One region of the Paracidovorax avenae ATCC 19860 genome, then DNA from elsewhere that is predicted to be linked to it. Evidence: riboswitches for the same ligand, from Rfam matches in the RefSeq annotation. Region 1 holds a riboswitch; the other holds the start of a gene.
The links. A riboswitch is a leader RNA that binds a small molecule or an ion and turns the genes downstream of it on or off. The one in region 1 is predicted to bind thiamine pyrophosphate.

Region 1 (3,397 bases):
AAGGCAGGCCCAGGCCCGCATCCACGAGCAGGGGCACGTCCAGCCGCTCGCGCAGCGTGCGCAGCGCATAGGGGTTGACGGGGCCGCGGCCGGTGCCGATGGGCGCGGCCCAGGGCATGACGGCCTGGCAGCCCACGTCCACCAGGCGCTGGCAAAGCACGAGGTCTTCGGTGCAGTAGGGCAGCACGTGGAAGCCGTCGCGCACCAGCTGGGAGGCGGCCTCCACGAGGTTCAGCGTGTCTGGCTGCAGCGTGTAGTCGTCGCCGATCAGCTCCAGCTTGATCCAGGGCGTGCCGAAGACTTCGCGGGCCATCTGGGCGGTGGTGACGGCCTCCTGGATGCTGTGGCAGCCGGCGGTGTTCGGCAGCACCGGCACGTCCAGCCGGCGCAGCAGTTCCCAGAAGCCTCTGCCGGCTTCCGCGGGATTGCTGCCCTGGCGCCGCAGCGAGGCGGTCACCATGGCCGGGCGGGCACGCCGCACGGCGGCCTCCAGCACGCTGGGCGAGGGATAGCGGGCGGTTCCCAGCAGGAGCCGGCTGGCGAAGCGCTGGCCGTAGAGGACCAGGGCGTCATCGGATGCGGTGTCGGGCATGGCGGATGTCGAGGGAGAAGAAGGCGGGGAGACGGCGTGGCCGGCGAAGGCTGTCGGGCGTTCGGGCGCGGTGGCCGGGGGTCAGCCGCCCGTCACGGGCGCGATGATCTCCACCCGGTCGCCGGGTCGCAGCGCGTGGCCGGCATGGCGGGCCTGGGGGACGAACACGGTGTTGACGGCCACCGCGAAAGGCGGGCGGGCGGCGATCGCCGCGATGGCATGGGCCACGGTGGCGCCCTCGGGCAGCTCGGTGGCTTTCTGGTTGATGACGACGTTCATGGCAGTGCGGCGGCGGGTTCGAGGTCCAGCGCCAGGTCGAAGCGGGAGGCGAGGGGGGATTGTCCTTCGTTCAGGCATTCCATCACCACGTCCAGGATGGCCGGGGAAATCATGAAGCCGTGCCGGTACAGGCCGTTCACCTGCAGCACGCGCGGCGCGGTGCGCCGCACCGCGGGCAGGTTGTCGGGCAGGGTGGGGCGGCACTGCGTGGCGATCTCGAGGATCCGGGCCTCGGCGAAGCCGGGGTGCACGGCATAGGCCGCGCTCAGCAGTTCCAGGGTGGAGCGCACGCTCGCGGGCGAGAGGTCGTCCGATTCGATCTCGGTGGCGCCGATCACGAAGATGTGGTCCTCTTTGGGGGCGATATAGATGGGATAGCGCGGGTGCACCAGCCGGGTGGGGCGGCGCAACGCCACGCCGGGCGCGTGCAGCCGGACCACCTCGCCGCGCACGCCGCGGAGTTCGGACCACTGCGCCCGGGCGCCCAGGCCCCGGCAGTCCAGCACCCAGTCGGGCTGGACGGCCGCGCCCGGCGTGAAATCTTCCGGCGCGCGCGGGCTGTGCCAGTGCACCCGCACGCCGCGGTCGCGCATGGAGTGTTCCAGGGCCGCGAGCAGTTGCCGGTTGTCGAGCTGGCCCTCGCCGGGCAGGTACAGGCCCTGGTGGAAGCGCTGCCCCTGGAGGGCGGGCTCCGCCTCCTGCAATTGCCTGCTGTCGAGCACCTGCAGGGCGGGCAGTTCGGGCACGGTGCGGGCCGTGCGCTCCAGCACGCCGCGCAGCCGCGCGGCCTCGGCGGCATCCTGGCGGTGCCAGAGGATGAGGGTGCCCTCCTGCTGGAAGAACACGGGCCACTCGAGGCCGGCCAGCAACTGGGGCCAGCGCGACAGGGCATGGTGACCCATGCGGACCACGCCGGGTTCGGTGATGGCGGATTCCGCCAGCGGCGCGAGCATGGCGGCGGCGATGCGGGCTGCGGCACCCTGGGCGTCCGGGCCCTGGGCCTCGTACACCTCCACGGCGTGCCCCTGCCGCGCCAGCTCGGCGGCCAGCAGCCGGCCCATGAGGCCGGCGCCCAGGATGGCGATGGAGGAATGCGGGGACAGCAGGGCAGTCATGGGCGGGCGGTGGATGCGGTTCTCGTCGGTCGGGCGCTTGCGCGCGAAGGCGCGGCACGGAGAACAGGCGGCGGTCCACCGTCGAAACTCCCCACGCCAGCATGACCTGGATCGGGTGCCGAGGGTCTCTCTCAGCCGCGCCCGGCGGGCGCGGCACCCCTGTTTCGTCCGTTGGCTGAATTACAGCACAGCGCTGCGGAAGGCGTATTTGATATCGCGCATGCGCCATAATTTTTGCCATGAATTCCAAGCCTCTCGAACCACGGCCGGCGGCGTCCGCCGTGGAAGGATCCCGCTACGTGCGCGTCCTGTCCATTGCAGGGTCTGACAGCGGGGGCGGGGCGGGCATCCAGGCCGACCTGAAGACCTTCGCCGCCCTGGGCTGCTACGGCATGACCGCCATCACGGCCATCACCGCCCAGAACACGCAGGGCGTACGCTCCATCCATGGCGTGCCCGCCGCCATCCTGCGCGACCAGATCGACGCGGTGGTGGAAGACATCGGCGTGGACGCCGTCAAGATCGGCATGCTGCATGCCCCCGAGGTCGCCGAGGTGGTGGCCGATGCGATCCGCCGGCACGCGCTGCCCCACGTGGTGCTCGATCCCGTCATGGTGGCCACCAGCGGCGACCGCCTCATCGCGCCGGACACCGTGCGCGTGCTGGTGGAGGCGCTGTTTCCGCTGGCCACGGTGGTGACGCCGAACCTCGACGAGGCGGGCATGCTGCTGGGCCGTGCGATCCAGGACGAGGGCGCCATGGAGGCCGCGGCGCAGGAACTGCTGGGCCTCGGCGCCCCGGCCGTGCTGCTCAAGGGCGGCCACCTGCCGGGCGACGCCCTGGTGGACGTGCTGGCCGTGCAGGGGCTGGCCCAGCACCTGCGCCTGCGGTCCGCGCGTATCCCGACGCGCAACGGCCATGGCACGGGCTGCACGCTGTCGTCCGCGATCGCCGCCCACCTGGCCCTCGGCAGCGGCCTGCGCGAAGCGGTGGCTGCCGCGCATGCCTACGTGCAGGCGGCGATCACGGCCGGTGCGCCGGTGCGCACGGGCCGCGGCGCCGGCCCGCTCGACCATGGGCACGCGCCCGTGGCGCAGCGCATCCAGCGCGATCCGGCCGCGACCGGGGGTGCCCTGTGAACGGCCGCCTGCGGCACAGGCAGGAGGGCGCATGAGTCTCCGCGCTCCGGACCCGGGGCACATCCGGGAAGCTTTCTCCGCGCAGGACGCGCTCGTGCAGCGCTACGTGCTGCAGGACGTGATCGGCACGGGCTCCTACGGCATCGTGTTTTCCGCGGCCCATCGCCAGACCGCCCAGAAGGTGGTGCTGAAGTTCGTCCGCATCGACGAGGACGAGCGCCTTTTCAAGCGGTTCCGGCGCGAGATCGCGGCCTGCGCCCGGCTCCACCATC
Region 2 (3,397 bases), 1.6 Mb from region 1:
CGTAGCACAGCATGGCCGTGCCCATCCAGCCGATCATGGCCGCGCCGATGGCGCTGGCGATGTGGTCGTAGCCGGGGGCGATGTCGATGGTCAGCGGCCCGAGCGTGTAGAACGGCGCCTCGTGGCAGGTCTTGAGCTGCTCGGTCATGTTGGCCTGGATCATGTGCATGGGCACGTGGCCGGGGCCTTCGATCATGGTCTGCACGTCGTGCTTCCATGCGATCTGCGTCAGCTCGCCCAGCGTGCGCAGCTCGGCGAACTGCGCCTCGTCGTTGGCGTCGGACGCGCAGCCGGGCCGCAGGCCGTCGCCAAGGCTGAAGGACACATCGTACTGCTTCATGATGTCGCAGATGTCCTCGAAGTGCTCGTAGAGGAAGCTCTCGCGGTGGTGCGCCATGCACCACTTGGCCATGATGGATCCGCCGCGCGAGACGATGCCGGTGCGCCGCTGGGCCGTGAGGTGGATGAAGGCCAGGCGCACGCCCGCATGGATGGTGAAGTAGTCCACGCCCTGCTCCGCCTGCTCGATCAGCGTGTCGCGGAAGATCTCCCAGGTCAGGTCCTCGGCGATGCCGCCCACCTTCTCCAGCGCCTGGTAGATGGGCACGGTGCCGATGGGCACAGGGCTGTTGCGCACGATCCAGTCGCGCGTGGTGTGGATGTTCTTGCCCGTGGAGAGGTCCATCACGTTGTCCGCGCCCCAGCGGATCGCCCAGACCAGTTTTTCGACCTCTTCCTCGATGCTGGAGGTGACGGCCGAGTTGCCGATGTTGGCGTTGATCTTGACCTTGAAGTTGCGCCCGATGGCCATGGGCTCGACCTCGGGGTGGTTGATGTTGGCCGGGATGATGGCCCGGCCGCGCGCCACCTCGTCGCGCACGAACTCCGGCGTGATGATCTTCGGGATGCTCGCGCCCATCGCGTTGCCGGCCAGGCGCTGCTCGCGAGCCGCGTCCTGCTGGTAGAGCGCCATCCATTCGCGGCGGCCGTTCTCGCGCAGGGCCACGTACTCCATCTCGGGCGTGACGATGCCCTTCCTGGCGTAGTGCATCTGCGTCACGTTGGCGCCGCTTCTGGCGCGCAGGGGCGTGCGCTGCAGAGCGGCAGACTCGGCGCGCAGGGCCGCGAGGCGGACGGCGTCGTCGGACTTGCTGCCGTCATCCAGCGCCTGCGGCTTGCGGCCTTCGTAGCGCTCGGTGTCGCCGCGGCCCTCGATCCAGGCGCCGCGCACGCTGGCGAGGCCCCGCCGCACATCGATGTCCGCCGTGGGGTCGGTGTAGGGGCCGGACGTGTCATAGACGCTGACCTGCTCGCCGTTGGTGAGCGCGATGTCGCGCACGGGCACGCGCAGGTCGGGGCGGCTGCCGGTCAGATAGTTCTTGGTGGAGGCGGGAAAGGGTTCACGGGTCAGCGAGAGCAGCTGGGCGAACTTGTCGGGGGCGTTCATGCGGGCAATCTCCTCGGGTAGGTGGAAATGTGCTCCGCATGGGGCCAGGTGCACCGTACCGGCCTCCTTGCGGAGGCGCCGCTGCGCGGACCTTCCCCATGGAAAGGGGACGGCGCGTGGCGGCCAGGCGGATGCCCGGAAGGCTTCCGCCTGCAGGTGCGGGAATCCCGGCTGCAGCTCTTCTTACGCTGGTACTAACCAGATCAAGTTCGCGGTTCCGGCGGTCAGGTCCGCCGTCTCAGCACGCCCAGAAACCCTTCGAGTCTCTACGTGCACCCCGGAGCAGGCGCGAGTATAGGAGCGATGCCCGGCCGTGTCATCCCGCGGCGGGGTGCGCCAGCGGACATCAGAGGAATCGCTCGAGCGCCAGCACCGCGAAGAAGGCGAAGGCCGAGAGCACCGTCCACTTGACGATGACGATGCCGAAGCGCTTGTAGCGCGGCTGCCCGGTGGCCACGTAGAACACGAACGACACCACCGCCAGCAGCAGCAGGAAGAAGAAGAGACCGCGGAACAGCAGCATGGCGGCGCGGGCTCACCAGGCCTGCACGGGCGCGGCGAACCCGGTGGGCGCCTGCCGTTCGCTCTCGAACGTGGCGATCTCCCAGGCGTCCTCGTGGGCCAGCAGTTCGCGCAGCAGCCGGTTGTTCATCGCGTGGCCCGAGCGGAACGCGCTGTAGGCCGCCAGCAGCGGCCGGCCGACGATGTAGAGGTCGCCGATGGCGTCGAGGATCTTGTGCTTCACGAACTCGTCGTCATAGCGCAGGCCGTCGGCATTGAGCACCTTGTAGTCGTCCATGACGATGGCGTTGTCGAGCCCGCCGCCCAGGGCCAGGCCGCTCGCGCGCATCATCTCCACGTCCTTCGTGAAGCCGAAGGTGCGCGCACGCGCGATGTCGCGCGTGTAGTTGCCCGCGCCGAGGTCGAACTCCACGCTCTGGCCGGTGGAATCCACGGCCGGGTGGGCGAAGTCGATCTCGAAGCGCAGCTTGTAGCCGTGGTAGGGCTCGAGCCGCGCCCACTTGAGCTGCTGGCCCTCGCCCTCGCGCACCTCGACGGGGCGCGTGACGCGGATGAATTTCTTGGGCGCGTTCTGCAGCACCACGCCGGCGCTCTGCAGCAGGAACACGAAGGAGGCCGACGAGCCGTCGAGGATGGGCACTTCCTCGGCCGTGATGTCGATATAGAGATTGTCCAGCCCCAGGCCTGCGCAGGCCGACATGAGGTGCTCGACCGTGTGCACCTTGGCGCCGCCCACGCCGATGGTGGACGCCATGCGCGTATCCACGACGGATTCGGCCCGGATCGGGATGTCCACGGGTTCGGGCAGGTCGATGCGGCGGAACACGATGCCCGTGTCCGGCGCGGCGGGACGCAACGTGAGCTCGACCCGCTGGCCACTGTGCAGGCCCACGCCGACGGCGCGGGTGAGGGTCTTGATCGTGCGTTGCTGGAGCATCCCGCAATTTTAGGTGGCGGCACCCGTCCCTGCCCGCACAGATGGCTATGCCATTCATAGCCCACACGTCACAACGGAAACAAAAAGCCGCCCTGCCTCCTTGCGGAAGCGGGGCGGCCAGAGCCTCCGGACGAAGGCGACCCTGGGGGTCAGTCTGCCTGCTTGCGCAGGAAGGCCGGGATCTCCAGGTCGTCCATGCCGCCCGAGGACAGTGCATCGACGCGGGCCGCGGCCTGCGTGCGGTTGGTGCGCCAGACGCTGGGCACCGACATGTTGCCGTAGTCGGCCTGCGATGCCGAACCACCCACCAGGCCACCGGCCGAACCCACGGCAGCGCCCGCGATGGGCATCTGGTAGGCGATGTTGTCGGTGCCGGTGCGCAGGCCGCCCTGCACCACGGAGATCGGCTGGCGGCGCGCGTTGGCGCGCGACAGGCCCGTCGCCACCACGGTGACGCGGATGTCGTCGCCCAGGCTGTCGTCGTAGGCCGC

Region 2: another riboswitch for thiamine pyrophosphate. It lies ahead of thiC (phosphomethylpyrimidine synthase ThiC); the one in region 1 lies ahead of thiO (glycine oxidase ThiO).

The regions. Positions count from the first base shown of each region.
Region 1 covers NC_015138.1:2,471,633-2,475,029, forward strand. Annotated here, with positions in the region: gene ACAV_RS10920 (thiazole synthase) at 1-592, opposite strand, end outside; gene thiS (sulfur carrier protein ThiS) at 674-871, opposite strand; gene thiO (glycine oxidase ThiO) at 868-1,986, opposite strand; TPP riboswitch at 2,058-2,157, opposite strand; gene thiD (bifunctional hydroxymethylpyrimidine kinase/phosphomethylpyrimidine kinase) at 2,226-3,125, shown strand; gene ACAV_RS10940 (TOMM system kinase/cyclase fusion protein) at 3,157-3,397, shown strand, end outside.
Region 2 covers NC_015138.1:833,278-836,674, reverse strand. Annotated here, with positions in the region: gene thiC (phosphomethylpyrimidine synthase ThiC) at 1-1,447, opposite strand, end outside; TPP riboswitch at 1,611-1,737, opposite strand; gene ACAV_RS24890 (hypothetical protein) at 1,794-1,970, opposite strand; gene lpxC (UDP-3-O-acyl-N-acetylglucosamine deacetylase) at 1,983-2,906, opposite strand; gene ftsZ (cell division protein FtsZ) at 3,056-3,397, opposite strand, start outside.